2 regions of the Paraburkholderia sp. BCC1876 genome follow, and region 2 is predicted to be linked to the other one. Evidence: riboswitches for the same ligand, from Rfam matches in the RefSeq annotation. Region 2 holds a riboswitch; the other holds the start of a gene.

Evidence for each region. A riboswitch is a leader RNA that binds a small molecule or an ion and turns the genes downstream of it on or off. The one in region 2 is predicted to bind ZMP and ZTP.
Region 1: linked by a shared signal. The riboswitch ahead of glyA (serine hydroxymethyltransferase) and the one ahead of HWY05_RS07980 (tetrahydrofolate dehydrogenase/cyclohydrolase catalytic domain-containing protein) in region 2 are both predicted to bind ZMP and ZTP.

The regions. Positions count from the first base shown of each region.
Region 1 is NZ_CADFGI010000007.1:265,518-273,109, reverse strand. Features, by position in the region: gene tolB (Tol-Pal system beta propeller repeat protein TolB) at 1-328, opposite strand, end outside; gene tolA (cell envelope integrity protein TolA) at 469-1,494, opposite strand; gene tolR (protein TolR) at 1,491-1,937, opposite strand; gene tolQ (protein TolQ) at 1,948-2,625, opposite strand; gene ybgC (tol-pal system-associated acyl-CoA thioesterase) at 2,781-3,260, opposite strand; gene ydfG (bifunctional NADP-dependent 3-hydroxy acid dehydrogenase/3-hydroxypropionate dehydrogenase YdfG) at 3,319-4,065, opposite strand; ZMP/ZTP riboswitch at 4,304-4,412, shown strand; gene glyA (serine hydroxymethyltransferase) at 4,579-5,826, shown strand; gene nrdR (transcriptional regulator NrdR) at 5,833-6,315, shown strand; gene HWY05_RS25030 (GspH/FimT family pseudopilin) at 6,519-7,079, shown strand; gene HWY05_RS25025 (hypothetical protein) at 7,151-7,522, shown strand; gene HWY05_RS25020 (PilW family protein) at 7,519-7,592, shown strand, end outside.
Region 2 is NZ_CADFGI010000002.1:344,530-352,121, reverse strand. Features, by position in the region: gene HWY05_RS07990 (cupin domain-containing protein) at 235-1,179, shown strand; gene HWY05_RS07985 (LysR family transcriptional regulator) at 1,176-2,135, opposite strand; gene HWY05_RS07980 (tetrahydrofolate dehydrogenase/cyclohydrolase catalytic domain-containing protein) at 2,427-3,278, opposite strand; ZMP/ZTP riboswitch at 3,434-3,517, opposite strand; gene HWY05_RS07975 (hypothetical protein) at 3,916-4,197, shown strand; gene HWY05_RS07970 (DUF2471 domain-containing protein) at 4,194-4,640, shown strand; gene HWY05_RS07965 (transporter suffix domain-containing protein) at 5,072-5,569, opposite strand; gene HWY05_RS07960 (DUF2955 domain-containing protein) at 5,583-6,641, opposite strand; gene HWY05_RS07955 (HlyD family secretion protein) at 6,631-7,592, opposite strand, start outside.

The sequences.
Region 1 (7,592 bases), on a different contig from region 2:
TCGGCAGGCGGTTCACGCTGCCCGACACGAATGCGTTGGCGCCCTTGGCCTTCCAGCTTCCGAGGTCGACGGAATCGGTTTCGGCGACGGGCGTGGCGCCCGCGTCGATGTTCGTGAACTTGCCGCTGCGTTGCAGATCCTGGCGCACGATCGTGCTGACCTGTTGCGGCGAGTTCGCTTCATTGGCGAAATTCGCCGTTGCGATCGGAAACTGGGTTGACCCGACGCCTGTCACGAGGACGTTGAGTTGTGCGTTGGCGGCACCGCCGACGGCGATCAGGCACGACGCTACAAGTGTCCGCAGGCCTAGCTTGGTCATCAAACTCATGCTGTATGGTTTCCCCAAAAACGGTTTTACTAAGACTTCACGACAGCAGACAGACCCGGAAAGCACTAATTCGTTCCCGAATGGCGCCACGCTGGGCGGGGCGCCAGGTCTGCTGTCAACTGACTGTCATGCTGCTGAAATCAACCTGCCGGCCGCAACGTAATTTTGAAACTGGTTGGCGTCTTGCCGTCGATGTCCTGAGGCATCGGGTTCGAACGCTGAACCGCTCGCAATGCCGCGTCGTCCCACGCCGAGTTGCCGCTGCTGTGCAACACGCTGGCATCAAGCAATGTGCCCGTCGGCGAACAGCGCACGGTGATCACGGTTTCCAGACCTTCCGTTTCGCCGGACCATGAGATATTCCGGAGAACCAGACGACGGACCTTGTCCGCGTAACCCGGCGATGTTGCCGTGCCGCCCGAACCCGTACCCGTGCCGCTCTTGCCGAGCCCATCGGTCGAGCCCGTTCCGCCGGCCGAACCTTGCATCATCTGTGCGAGACGCGCGCGACGTTCCGAGTCCACCTTCTTCGCTTGCGCCGCAGCGTCGGCCTGAGCCTTGGCCTTGGCCGCTTTCTGCGCATCGGCCTTCTTCTGCGCCGCTTCAGCGTCGGCCTGCTTCTGCTGTTCCTGTTGCTGTTGTTCTTTCTGCTGCTGCTTTTGCTGATCGGCCAGTTGCTGTTGCTTGAGCTTGTCGGCCTGCTGCTGTTGCTGTTGCTGCTGCTTCTGTTTCGCTGCCGCAGCCTTTTGCGCGGCAAGCTGCGCAGCCTGGTCGGCGGCCAGTTGCTGCTGCCGTTTCGCCTCGGCTTCCTGCTGGGCCTGCAACTTTTGCTGGCGCAACTGCTCAGCCAGTTGCGCCTGACGAGCAGCTTCCTGCTGCTGGCGTTTCTTTTCCTGCAGCGCGATGTCGGCCTGTTCGTCCGGCAACGGCGGGGCAGGGGCGACCGGCACGGGCGGCGGGGGCGGAACGGGACGCGGAATGGCCGTATCCGGCACTTCGGTCCACAACTCGGCTTCCGCACCTTCCGGCGTACTGTTTTGCCACTGAATGCCGTGATACAGGAAGAACCCGAGCAACGCGTGCATCACCAGCGCGAACACAAAGGCTCGCCAGGTGCCGCGTTCACGCGGTGGCTGGAGCGGGTAGTCGGGATTCTTGCGGATCATTGCGATTTGACGAGCAATCCAACACGTTTGACGCCTTCGCCTTTCAGTTCGGACATCACGTTCATGACGACTTCGTACTTCACGGTCTTGTCGGCGGCGATCACGACGGGCTGATCGGGATGCGCTTGCGCACGATCGGCGATGAAGCCTTTCAGATCAGCCTTCGACATGTCTTCCTGCTGCTGCGCGCCGGAATCGTCCTTGTACTTGACGCTCATGTTGCCGTCCGCACGGATGTTCACGATCACGGGAGGCGTTTGCTGTTGCGGCGCGGCGCCGCCTACGGTGGGCAGATTGACGATCGACGGGGCGACCAGCGGCGCAGTCACCATGAAGATCACGAGCAGCACGAGCATCACGTCGATATACGGCACGACGTTGATGTCGGCCATGGCGCGGCGCTGACGGCTGCCGCGCATGCTGGAGGAACGAGAGCCTGCCATCGTGGACTCCTTACTGTGCCTGGCGCTGCAGAATGTTCGAGAACTCTTCGATGAAGGTCTCGAAGCGGATCGCCAGACGATCGATGTCGTGCGCGTAGCGGTTATAGGCCACCACGGCCGGAATCGCGGCGAACAGGCCGATCGCGGTGGCGGTCAGCGCTTCGGCGATACCCGGCGCGACGTTCGCCAGCGTGGCCTGCTGCACATTGGCGAGGCCGCGGAACGCGTTCATGATCCCCCACACCGTGCCGAACAGACCGATATACGGGCTGACCGAACCGACCGACGCGAGAAACGCGAGGTTGGCTTCGAGCACGTCCATTTCACGCTGGAACGCAGCGCGCATGGCGCGCCGTGCGCCGTCGAGAATCGCGCCCGAGTCATTCAGGCGTTTTTCCTTGCCCTTCAGGAATTCGCGCATGCCGGACTCGAAAATGCGTTCCAGCGCGCCGATCGTATGGCGGTTGTTGGCCGCGCTTTGATACAGCGCCTGCAGGTCGCCGCCCGACCAGAAATCGCGTTCGAAGCGTTCAGTTTGCGCGCGCGCCCGGCGGATCGCAAACCACTTGCGGAAAATGAAAGTCCACGACAACAGCGACAGCAACAGCAGCAGCGCCATCACGGCCTGCGCTAGCAGGCTCGCATTGAGTACGAGTGAAACGATCGACAGATCTTGTGTAGTGTTCATAAAGGTTCGTTTTAACGTCCCGGAAGGGGGCGTCCGGCTGCAAGGTCAGTCGAAGCTTGCCGTGAGCAAAACGGAAGCATCGGCGAGATTGCAAGCCGAACCATGCTTTGTGTTGCTAGATCGATATGAGTTCACTGGCCCCGTAACAACGGGATTCAGTCGTTGTCCGTTGACACGCCGCCGCTGCTCGCGCCCGGCCCGCGCCGCAAAGCGGCCAGAACCGGTGAAGGAATCGCGGCCGGCCGCAGCGCAATACGATCGACGCAGCCGACCCGGATGGAACCGGTAGCAAGCAGCGTGCCGTCACGCCACGCCTCCTGCACGAAGTCGACCGAAGCCCTGCCTAGCCGTTCGATCCGGCTTACGACGTTGACGATATCGTCGAGCCGTGCCGGCGCCCGATAGTCGACCGCAGTGCTGCTTACGATAAACATCGCGCCTGTTTCATCCGCGAGCCGGCGCTGGTCGACGCCGCACGCGCGCAGCCATTCGGTGCGCGCCCGCTCAAAAAACTTCAGGTAGTTCGCGTAAAACACGATGCCGCCGGCGTCGGTATCTTCGTAGTACACGCGGATGGACCACGTGCAGCCAATTTCGGCGCCGGACTGGCTGGTCGACTCATTCATGCGGCGCATTTTACCGGAACGCATACCTTGAGGTCTGTTTCAAAGTGTGCGCCTTGCCCGGCGGGGCTCAGCCGCGATAAACGCTCAAAGCGGAGAACGATTGGGCCACCGGCATGAGTTCGATCGTGTTGATGTTGACGTGGGCCGGCCGGGTGGCGATCCAGTAGATCGAGTCGGCGATATCTTCGGGCGTCAGCGGTTGCACGTTTTCGTACATTTTCGCGGCTTTGTCGTCGTCGCCGCGAAAACGCACGTTCGAGAATTCGGTGCCGCCGCACAGGCCCGGCTCGATGTCGGTGACGCGCAGCGCGGTGCCGGCCAGATCGGCGCGCAGGTTCAGGCTGAACTGGCGCACAAAGGCCTTGGTGGCGCCGTAAACGTTGCCACCTGCGTACGGCCAGCTACCGGCCGCCGAGCCCAGGTTAAATACGTGACCGCGATTGCGCTCCACCATGCCGGGCAGCAAGGCGTGCGTAACCTGTACGAGGCCCGTGCAGTTGGTTTCGATCATGGTGTTCCACGCGTCCAGACTCGCTTTTTGCGCCGGCTCGGTGCCGAGCGCGAGGCCGGCGTTATTGACGAGCACGTCGATTTCGGCGAAATCCGCCGGCAGTCCGGCGGGCACCGCCTCGACGGCCGCGCGGTCGCGTACGTCGAGTTCGTAGGGCAGAAGCGCGTCGCCGAGTTCGTCGGCGAGCGCCTGAAGGCGGTCCTTCCGGCGCGCGGTGGCGACGACACGATGGCCGCCCTTGACGAAGGCGCGAGCGATAGCGGCGCCGAATCCCGCGGACGCTCCGGTGACGAACACGATCATTGCAGTTTCCTGGTCGGTAAAGGAGAAAGGTCCCAAGCCTACTTCCAATGCGGCGCTGCGGCAAGGCTGAACCAGCCGCATGAGCGGCTGTGGCAGGGACGCGCAGCGGGCTTGCAGCGCGTTTTCTTCAGACCTTTGCACACCGCACCCGGAGGCCCTTGGGCTGGCCTCTCGAGCACGCCCGGCGTCGACCGGTAGCCGGTTGCCTATTCGATCCTCTTCCAATAAACTAACGCGCTCATCCCTGCGTGACTGGCGATAGAACCGATTCAAGCAATCGGGTTCAAGGTGGAACAACCCACCGTGAAGCGCAGGGTGCCGTTTTGCCGTTCGCCTGGGCAGCCGTGATCCGCGCGCATTGATCTGCGCTGACGGTGGCTGTCCTGCCTCGCGTGTGCGGCGTCTCTCTATCCGCCACGTCAGGGCTGGCCCAGCCGCCAGCAGCGCTGCGTACCCTCTACGCAAGATTCGGCGCACGATCCGGTCAACCTGAACACACTCAACGGAATCCGTATGTTTGATAGAGCCCAAAGCACCATCGCCAACGTCGATCCTGAACTCTGGAAAGTCATCGAGCAGGAAAACCGCCGTCAGGAAGAGCACATCGAACTGATCGCGTCGGAAAACTATACGAGCCCGGCTGTGATGGCCGCGCAAGGCTCGCAGCTCACCAACAAATACGCCGAAGGGTATCCGGGCAAGCGCTACTACGGCGGCTGCGAATTCGTCGACATCGCCGAGCAACTGGCGATCGACCGTGTCAAGGAACTGTTCGGCGCCGAAGCGGCCAACGTCCAGCCGAACTCGGGCTCGCAGGCCAACCAGGGCGTGTTCTTCGCCATGCTGAAGCCGGGCGACACGATCATGGGCATGAGCCTCGCGCACGGTGGTCACCTGACGCACGGTTCGCCGGTCAACATGTCGGGCAAGTGGTTCAACGTCGTCAGCTATGGCCTGAACGAAGCGGAAGACATCGACTACGAAGCCGCTGAGAAGCTCGCTCAGGAACACAAGCCGAAGCTGATCGTGGCGGGTGCTTCGGCATTCGCGCTGCGTATCGATTTCGAACGTCTGTCGAAGATCGCCAAGTCGGTCGGCGCGTACTTCATGGTCGACATGGCGCACTACGCCGGTCTGGTTGCTGCAGGCGTGTACCCGAACCCGGTGCCGTTCTCCGATTTCGTCACGACCACCACGCACAAGAGCCTGCGCGGCCCGCGTGGCGGTGTGATCCTGATGAAGGCCGAGTTCGAGAAGCAGATCAACTCGGCCATTTTCCCGGGCATTCAGGGTGGTCCGCTGATGCACGTGATCGCCGGTAAGGCTGTTGCGTTCAAGGAAGCGCTGTCGCCGGAATTCAAGGTGTACCAGCAGCAAGTGGTCGAAAACGCGCGCGTGCTGGCTGAAACGCTGGTCAAGCGCGGTCTGCGTATCGTGTCGGGCCGTACCGAAAGCCACGTCATGCTGGTCGATCTGCGCGCCAAGAAGATCACGGGCAAGGCTGCGGAAGCCGCGCTGGGCGCCGCTCACATCACCGTCAACAAGAACGCGATCCCGAACGACCCGGAAAAGCCGTTCGTGACGAGCGGTGTGCGTCTCGGCTCGCCGGCCATGACCACGCGCGGCTTCGGTGTCAAGGAAGCGGAGCAGGTGGGTAACCTGATCGCCGACGTGCTGGACAACCCGGAAGACACCGCCACGATCGAACGTGTGCGCGGCCAGGTTGCCGAGCTGACCCAGCGTTTCCCGGTCTACCGTTAAGCCGTTATGCACTGCCCCTTCTGCCGTCACGCCGATACGCAGGTTGTCGACTCGCGCGTATCCGAAGACGGCGCAACGATTCGCCGGCGCCGCCGCTGCCCGGCCTGCGACAAACGTTTCACGACGTATGAGCGGGTCGAGCTGGCGTTGCCGTCGGTCGTCAAGAAGGACGGTAGCCGCACGGAATTCGATCGCCGCAAGATCGTCGCGAGCATGCAACTGGCGCTGCGCAAGCGCCCGGTCGCAGCGGACGCGATCGACGCGGCCGTCGCCCGCATCGAGTATCAGTTGCTCGGTAGCGGCGAGCGTGAGGTGCGTAGTGAGCGCCTCGGCGAACTCGTCATGAACGAGTTGCGCGAGCTCGATACGATTGCCTACGTTCGTTTTGCCTCCGTTTACCGGCGCTTTGAAGACGTCTCTGAGTTCGAAGACGTAATCGAAGAATTTCGCCGCGCCTCTTCTCCTCCCAAGCCTCCCCGCAAGCGCTGATCGCGGCCGCGCCGCGTGTTGCGTTCGAGTATCCGTTTTTCTCCGCGTTGATTCGCGCATTGGTTGCTCCCGCTCCGTTATGGTTCGACGCGTGCATTTTTGCGCGCGATAGCGTCTGAGTGCCACCTGGCCATTCGGCCGATTGTTGAGCCGTTTGCGAACCGCTAGATTGGCTGCATTCTTTGCAACGATCAGGGATGCAGATGAAACAGGACGCCGTCTGTCGACCGCCATCCGGCGGCTTTACGCTCGTCGAAACGCTGGCCGTGGTTGCCCTACTTGCTGTCGTCGCCGTGCTGACGACGCCGTCGTTCGTCGCCTGGCACGTGCGGGATCAGATCGACGCCCGCGCGAAAGCGCTTGCCTCGACCTTTGCCTACGCGCGCAGCGAAGCGCTGCGTCGCGGGACACGTATTACCGTCTGCCGGGTCGACGCCGCACGCCGGTGTCTTGTCGCGGGGCAAGCTTGCGCCAACGGCGTTGCTGACTGGTCCTGTGGCTGGGCCGTCATGGCAGAGCGCGGCGGCACGCTTACGCTTTTGCGCGCGCATCCTTCGTTAAGTGCGGTAAGCATCAGCGGGACGCAGACAAATCTCACGTTCACGCCGCCGGCGGCGCAATTGATCGGCACGTTTCGCAGTTTCGAAATCGCCCCGCGCGTATCTTCAGGAGCAACTCAGGGGAACGCGTGGCGACGCTGTATCCATATCGCCGCCGGGGGACGCGTGCGGATTGTTCAGGGTGCTTGCGGAGCCGTGTCGTGAGGCGGCTTTCACTGAGGCCCTGGCCGCGCCATCGCGCATTGGCATGCGACGGCAGCTCGCTAATCGAAGTCATGCTGGCGATTTCGTTGATGGCGGTGACGGCGCTCGGGTTGATCGCCGGTCAACTGTGGACCGCTCGCGAAGCGCACGCGACGGCACAGCGCGAGCACGCGGCGTGGATTGCCGATTCGGTCGCGGAGGCCATGTACGCACCTACCGCGAGCGATGCCGCGATCAGGCAATGGAACGCGCGAGCGGCGGTGCTGTTGCCGCATGGCCAGGCGTCGGTGGAAGCAAGCGGCGGGTTGTCCGCTGCGCGTGTGACGTGGGTGGCCCCGCTCAACATGCCGCCTGCCGACAATATCATCGACAAACCCGAGTCTTGTGGCGGAGTGGATGTTCCCGCCGGCCTCTCATGCGTCGCATTGGCGTTCGCGGAATGATGGCGCGTTTGGTTTCTGCTCGGGGCCATACGCTGGTGGAATTCGTGATCGCCATCGCATTGGGCTTGCT
Region 2 (7,592 bases):
CAAATGGCGAGCCGGACTCCGTCCGCCGAATGTGCCCGAGCAAACCGTGGCCGACCACGAACAGCCAGCGGCTCTCCCGAAGCGGACCCACAGCGTGCCCTTTTGTGCAAAGGTGATTTCGATATCCGGCACTTCTGAGGCCGGCGCTCCACACCTATAGTCAGCTCAGCTTTCGGACGCCAGCCCCAACTTCAGAGGCCCGCACGAAGCATCCCCATTCAACAGGAGCTGACTATGTTGACAAGAACGTCCCCGACGCCTCCCGCCGAACTCGCTGCCGCCACTGCGGACGCGCAATACTTCGAATACACGTCGTCCGCCAATCCGATCGGCGCGAAGCTCATTTCGCGCGTGCCTTTCCGCAGCTTCCAGCCTTCGCTCTACGCGGACGGCGCGACCCGCATCGTCCCACTCGATCTTTCCGCTGATTTGGGCTGCCCCGGTCCCGCGACGGGTCCCGGGTTGAGCGCCAGTTTCCTGCGCATCAACGCGGCAGAGGCATTGACGCTCGCGCCGAATGCGACCTCCCAGGTCTGCTACGTCATCAGCGGAAGCGGCAGCGTGGCCCAGGGCGAGAGCCGCTTTCCGTTCGCGCGGGGCGATTTCTTCACGCTGCCTGGCGGCGACACTGCAGTGTTCACCGCCGACGCGACCGCCACGCTCTATTACGTGAACGACGCTCCGCTGCTCACCTATCTCGGTACAACGGGCGTCCAGCCGCGCTTTGCCCCAACGCTCTACCCCGCCGCCCAGACCCAGGCGGAATTGCGCAAGGTCTCGGAAGAAGCCAACGCGGGGCTCCGCAACCGCATCAGCGTGCTGATGGGCAACGTCAATTTCCCGCAGACGCGTACGGTCACGCATGTATTGTGGGCGATGTTCGGTATCGTGCCGCCCCACTCCGTGCAGAAGCCGCACCGCCACCAGTCCATCGCGCTCGACTTCATCGCCGGTGGCAATCCAGGCGTCTACACGCTGGTCGGCACGGAACTGGATGAGAACGGCAACATTGCCAATCCGACACGCGTCGATTGGGAAGCCGGGATGGCATTCGTTACGCCGCCGGGCTACTGGCACGCGCACTTCAATGAAACAGATGAAAGCGCCTATGTGATTCCGATCCAGGATGCCGGCTTGCAGACATGGCTGCGCACGCTCGACATCCGCTTCGCGCGTTAAGTCTGAAGCTCCAGTGCGAGTCCGTCGTCCCAGTACGGCGGCTCGCCAATCACCCCGGCGTAATAAGCCACGAACGCACGCACCTTCGACGAGACGATTTTCTTCGGTGGATAGACTGCCCAGATCGCGGGTTCGGCGCGTCCCGTGCGCGCTTCCCATTCAGGCAGCACGTGCAGCAGACGCCCTTCGCGCAGAGCCGTGGACGCGAGCCACGTCGGTAGAAGCGCAAGGCCGCAGCCGGCCACGGCGAGTTCCAGCACAGCTTCGGAGTCGTCTGCGCGCAAGCGCCCCTGCAATTGCACCGGCACTTGCGTCTGCTCTGACGACCTCTTTGCATTGGCTCTGCGCGTGAACGACCAGGTGTCGTCCGGTAACAGCGACAGACGAAGCGTATCGTGCGCGGACAGATCTTCAGGGACATTCGGCGTGCCGCTACGCTGCAAATACGCCGGGCTGCCGCACACGATACGACGATGCGGAGCAATGCGTTTCGCCATCAACGACGAATCGGACAGCGCACCGATACGGATCGCCAGATCAATGCCGACTTCGATCATATTGAGCGTTTCGTCGGTCGATACGATATCGAGGTCGATGTCGGGATAGCGCGTCATGAACGCCGGCAGGTGCGGCACGATATGCCGGCGCCCGAATGCCGGGGGCATCGTGACGCGCAGCACGCCTTGCGGTGTGAGATTCAGTGACGACGTGACCTGCCGCGCGTCATCGAGCGCCTGTAGGGCAACCATGGCGTGCTCACGAAACAGCCTACCGCCCTCCGTCAGGACGAGCCCGCGCGTCGACCGGTTAAACAGGGCAATGCCCAGATCGTTTTCTAGCGCACTCACGTAGCGTGAAATGGTCGACGTCTTGACTGCCATTTCAACGGCCGTCTTGCTGAAGCTCTGCAGTTCCGCTGCGCAAACGAAGGCCCGTACTGCGGCAAAATAATCCATGGCATTTCTGACGCGAATCGAGCGTTCCGCACGGGACTTCACGAAGTGAGGACCGGAACCCGCGCAACGCGCTGCCCGCGAAAATTCGGTGCATGCGCGCGAACTGGATAATCCGGATTTGCTTAGGCCGGTAGTGTACTTGTACCGCGCTGCTAACGTGAAGAGGCGTTGATCACAGCGTCAAAGCCATAGGAGAAGTTCGGCCAGCGCTCGTCAGGTAGTTGCCAGAGCTTGCGACGAACTTCCCTTGTCGACCCGCAGCGGCCCGTCAACGTTGTCGGCAGCGGACATTCATTGGATGGTTGACCACACACGTTCGGCGGCACCGAGGGTTTGGGCGATAAGCGTTGAAATCGTCATCGGCCCCACCCCTCCCGGAACCGGCGTCACCGCCGCGCATCGACCCATCAGACCATCGGGATGGATGTCACCTATGCCTCCGGTATGGTAACCAGCATCGATAACAATTGCTCCGTCGCTAATCCAGTCGCTACGAATGAAGTTCGGCTTTCCTACCGCGCCGACGATGAGTTGGGCACGTCGAATTTCCGCTTCAAGATTTGACGTCTTCGAATGGCATAGCGTGACCGTCGCGTTCGCATTCGATAGCATAAGCGCCATCGGTTTCCCGAGAATGGGACTGCGCCCTACGACCACGGCCCGCTTGCCAGATACATCGATCTTGTAATGAGCCAGCAAGCGCATGATTCCGGCGGGCGTTGCGGACCCGAATGCGGGTTCGCCTAACGCCATCAAGCCAAAGCCGTGGCTGGTGACGCCATCAACATCCTTGGAGAGGGATATTCTGTCGAAGCAGAGGCGTTCGTCCACATGTGCAGGCACCGGGTGCTGAAGCAGAATGCCATGCACCGCCGGGTTGGCATTGAGCCTGTTTATCGCGGAAAGCACGTCATCCGTCGTTGCGCTCGCAGGCAACTTAATCACGATCGAGTCCATACCGACTCTCCGGCATGCACTGCCCTTCATGCTGACGTAGGTCGCGGACGAAGGATCGTCTCCTACAAGGATCGTGGCCAGTATGGGTGTCTGCCCGCCATTTCTTGCCTTGAGGGCCGCAACGTGTTCGGACAATTCCCGCTCGTGCAACGCCGCTACTGCTTTACCATCGAGAAGTATGCTCATGCGCTTTCCCCTTGCGTGGCCAATCTGGAACCGGCAAGGCTCAAATACTGAACAGGGCAAAGCGCGTGTAATTGGGAGCGCGATTGATTAAGCGCAAGCCGCGTGGGCAGAGAATGGATTTGGGCAATCATCATGGGCAGTCTCAAAGAGATTAATCAAGATGCCCAGGCGAACGGCGTTCTACCGTCTACGCTTCCCGATGGTGATCCATCTATTGCTCGCCAGTCACGTAGAAGCGCTATCTTAGTCGGTTTTTTTGTGGCTACGCAAACCGGCACGCTACATACGTCTCTATGCCAGGAGCAGTTGCTTCCGGCGAGTCCGCCCAGACTTCGCCGACATTGGAAACGACTCATCGGCCCTGCTCGAGGCAGCGCTTGCACATCGCGGACGGGCTCTCCGGCATTTCCTCCATCGGTCATTCCTCACAAATAGTTCCTGACGGGAAAGTGTGCTGTCAGCGCGGCGTGCCCGACACCATGGGAAAAAGCGGCCGATGCCGGGGGTCGGCATCCGGAGAATCGCTACCCCGAGGCAGGAACAGTTTCCCCCTCTCTCTGATAGGTCCAACTTTCGACTTGCATCCCGGTCAAATACTGTATAAATTTACAGGTGTATGCCCATACAGGATCAGGCCATGACCTACCTTATACGCATCTTGAACGACGGTGATCGCGAAACGCTTGCCTGGTTGTGCAAGCATGTCGGGGACGTCCGCGTAGCGGCTGCTGCGCGAGATCTAGGCGGCAGCGGCAAGCCGTATCTGTCCGCGGTGTGCCGCTATCTCGGCGTGCGTCCACCGGCGCCGCGGCAGCACAGCCAACCCGTTGGAGATTGCACGGTCGGGGACAGTCATCTCGCCCAGATCCGCCTGTTGCTGGCGCAGCGAACTCAGGCGCCTTTGAAGCAGCGCCTTTGAAGCTGCCCGTTGACCCGAGCCCCAAGGAAGATACCTGCATGATCAACGCCACTGACCTCGATTCGGATGCCGGTCAAATCAACTCTGTCGCCCTCGAACGTGCGCTTCGAAGCGCCTCGCTAGACCTCCAGCAGATCATGGCAACGACCGCCGGTCGTCATATCGACAGCGGCCGGCGCCGTTACTCAAGTAGCGCGCAATCGCCGACCTGGCGCACGCTGCAGACGATCGATGAACTGGTCTTCGAAAATCGCGGCTTCGTGGCCAGGCACAATGAGACAGTCCGTTCGATGTTTCTACGATTCGGCGACAGTCGCCTGTCGGGCGCGGATCTGGACGAGCCCGTCGACTGGCGGCTTGATGATGACGACCTGCCCACGGTTTATCTGATCGTGCGAGCCATGGTGCAGGCCGAGACGGCGGATGCGGTGACTGCGGAGTAAGGCGTCGACGGCGGGTACGGGGGTGCTCGGCTGAATCGGCTGTTGAGGTCGAGGGTTCAGCCGGCGCACCGCCGGCCAAGCATTCCCCGCCACGCGGCGCTCACGCCGTACACCTCACCGGCAACGCCGTCGAATACTTGATCAGATCGAGCCCGTCAGAAACTCCTTTAAGATCAAATGAGTCGCCGCAAAATCCACCTGCGGGGCACCCAGGTGGCACCGCTGTTTAGACCTGGAGCCACCATCCAGCCGTCGGCAATCGGCCATTTGGCCGTGGCGCCAGGACCGTTGACAATCCAAAAGCGTCGCATTCTGATCGTGTCCCATGCTTACGCGGTAGGCGATTGACTTGCATCTTACGTTGCGTGCGGCCGATCGACGTCACGCAGCGGTCGGCCTGGCGTGACAAGCTATCTTCCTCTCCTGCCCACTTAAACCGTGCGAACGAAAAGTGCGTGAATCTTGTTCCAGAAGTCACCGCCGAGCACGAAGAAGCTGGCTACCAGCATAAGATCGCCGAGCGCCTGAACCTGCCAGATGTTCGGTCTTAGACCTGGCCAGATCGTGTCGATATAGGTTTCAAGCATTGCCGAAACGAGTGGCAGGCAGAACATCACCAGCCCGATCACGTGGCGGACAGGCCCGACAGTCCTGGTAGGCGCCAGACGTTTTGCCTGGCCCATCACGGTCGCCTTGAGCCGTTGAAAACCGGGCTTACCCATCACCGCGATACAGGTCACAAGCAGAACCTTGTTCGCGACGAAAATGGTGCCCGTCAGTGCGGCAATGGTTGTTCCGGGCGCGCCCAGAGAAGCGGCGATCGGCACGATCAGCCACAACGCGAAAGCGGACACGAAGATGCCTATCCCAAGTTTGAAACGCCATCCGCTCGCGGGCGGTACGTCGGCTTTGATGTCTAACGAAGTCATGATCCTTTCTCCTTTACGGCGACTTGAAAGCCCCAGATTGCCGCGGTATGCGGTGTGGTCGATCGAGAAGTTGCAGCACCAGGCAGGCATAAAGAGAGACGGCGATAAAAAGCCCCATGCGCACCGCGAACGCGGTATAGACGTCCTTGCCGAGGGCGCTGTCCTGCACCGACTGGCCAAGCAGAATGTTCAGGGTGACGAGGGTGTTCAGCCAGAAGCCTGGTGGGAATCGCGTTGGGCTGAGGGTGTAGAGCTTGCGCGCGAGCAGTAAGCCGAATAGCAGCATCCATAGAAAGAACATCCACAGATGCACAAACAGACTGAGCGCGCACCAGAACAGAATTGCCAGTGCGCCGCCGAGCAGGGTGGAGCCGAGCAGCTCGCGGGCAGCACCGCGAGCCGTAGTCGTGCAGCTCTGTCGGGCGAGACTGACGGCCGCCAGGATGATCGGCAGATAGCCGGCGGGATTGGTCAATGCCAACAGGAAGGTGGGCAGTACCACCAGGGCAGCGCGTAGTGCCAGCCGGCTCGTCTCGTTGTCCGCCAGGCGCGCGGCAACAGCGGGCGTTTGCGCAGGGGAGCATTCGGGAAACAGCCAATGACTTAAGGCATGCACCAGCACGGCAACGAGGAGTCCCTTGACCAGGGCGCCGATGACCAGCATGGCCAGCCCGTAATCAGCGGTGCCGGCCGACGAAATCATGGTGAGGCCAATGACAGCGAAGGTCGTGACCAGATTGTTGCCACCACGCAGGTCGAAGCGAAAGGCCAGGAAGAGACACAAGCCGACCAGCAGTACGCCGCAGAATGGAAAGTAGCGCAGCAAAGGGACGAGCAGCAGACCGCTGCCGGTGGTCAATGTCACCATCAGCGTCAGGCCCAGCGTGGCCTTGATCGACAGGGGCCGATTGAGCGTGGCACCAAGAAACACCGCGAGCACCGGCGCGATAAACGGAATCGGCAGATTCAGACCATAACTGATAGCGAGGCACAGCGCGATGCCGCTCGCCAGTCGCATCGAACGCTGGGTGCGGGGCTCGCGCCTATTGCGCGTAGCGGTGTCAGTAGACATAGGAGAGCCAGCTCATCAGGCGAAGGAACAGGCGGCCGGGCAGATTGAGCAGACTGCCTTGAATGGGAAACGCCATGACTTCGGCCTGGCCGCCAACCCGCACGCCTCTCATGGCGGCCAACTCGCCCGGCAAAAATTCGACGACCACCGGGAAGCGCTGGGTCGGGCGCAGCCAGTCGCGACTGTTCTGTACCGTCGGCAGGCTACCGGGCGGTGTGCTCGGGCCGACATTGACGCCGTAGCCCACGCTGCGCACACGCCCTTCGAATATCTCGCCCGGCAAGGCGTCCAGGGCAATGGCAACCGGTGTGCCTGGCTCCACATGGCCCAGGTTGTTCTCCGTCATTTCCGCACTAATCCACATATCGTGGATAGCGATGAGCGTCATGACCGGGCTACCGGCAGCGGCAAACTGGCCCGCATCGGTGCGCAGATCGGTGACCAGGCCTGACGAGCGCGCTCGCACCTGGGTGCTGGCCAGATCGAGTTCGGCCTTCTCCAGGCCGGTAGCGGCGCTACGGAACCTGGCGTTGTCGTCCTCGCTGCCGCCTTCCTGTTCGCGCGCGCGTTGCACCTCGGCTCGGGCTGCGGCGACCTGACTGACAGCCTGTTCGAGACTGGCGCGCGCCAGCTCCAGGCGCCGCTGCGAAATAGTGCCCTGATCTTCACGGTACAGGCGTTCGAGGCGTTCGCTATCCTGGCGTGCCCTGAGTTCGCCGGCTTGCGCCGCACGCAAAGAGGCCTGGGCGGAATCGATGCCGGCTGTGCTGGCGCCGATCTGTCGACGCACCGACTCGAGGTCGGCGCGGGCACGATCCACGGCGATCCTGTAGTGCTCCGGATCGACCTCGAAGAGGACGGCACCCGCTTTGACGTCCTGATTGTTTTTTACGTACACCCGGGTTACCCGCCCCGCTACTTCCGACGCTATCGGCACAACGAAGGCTTGTA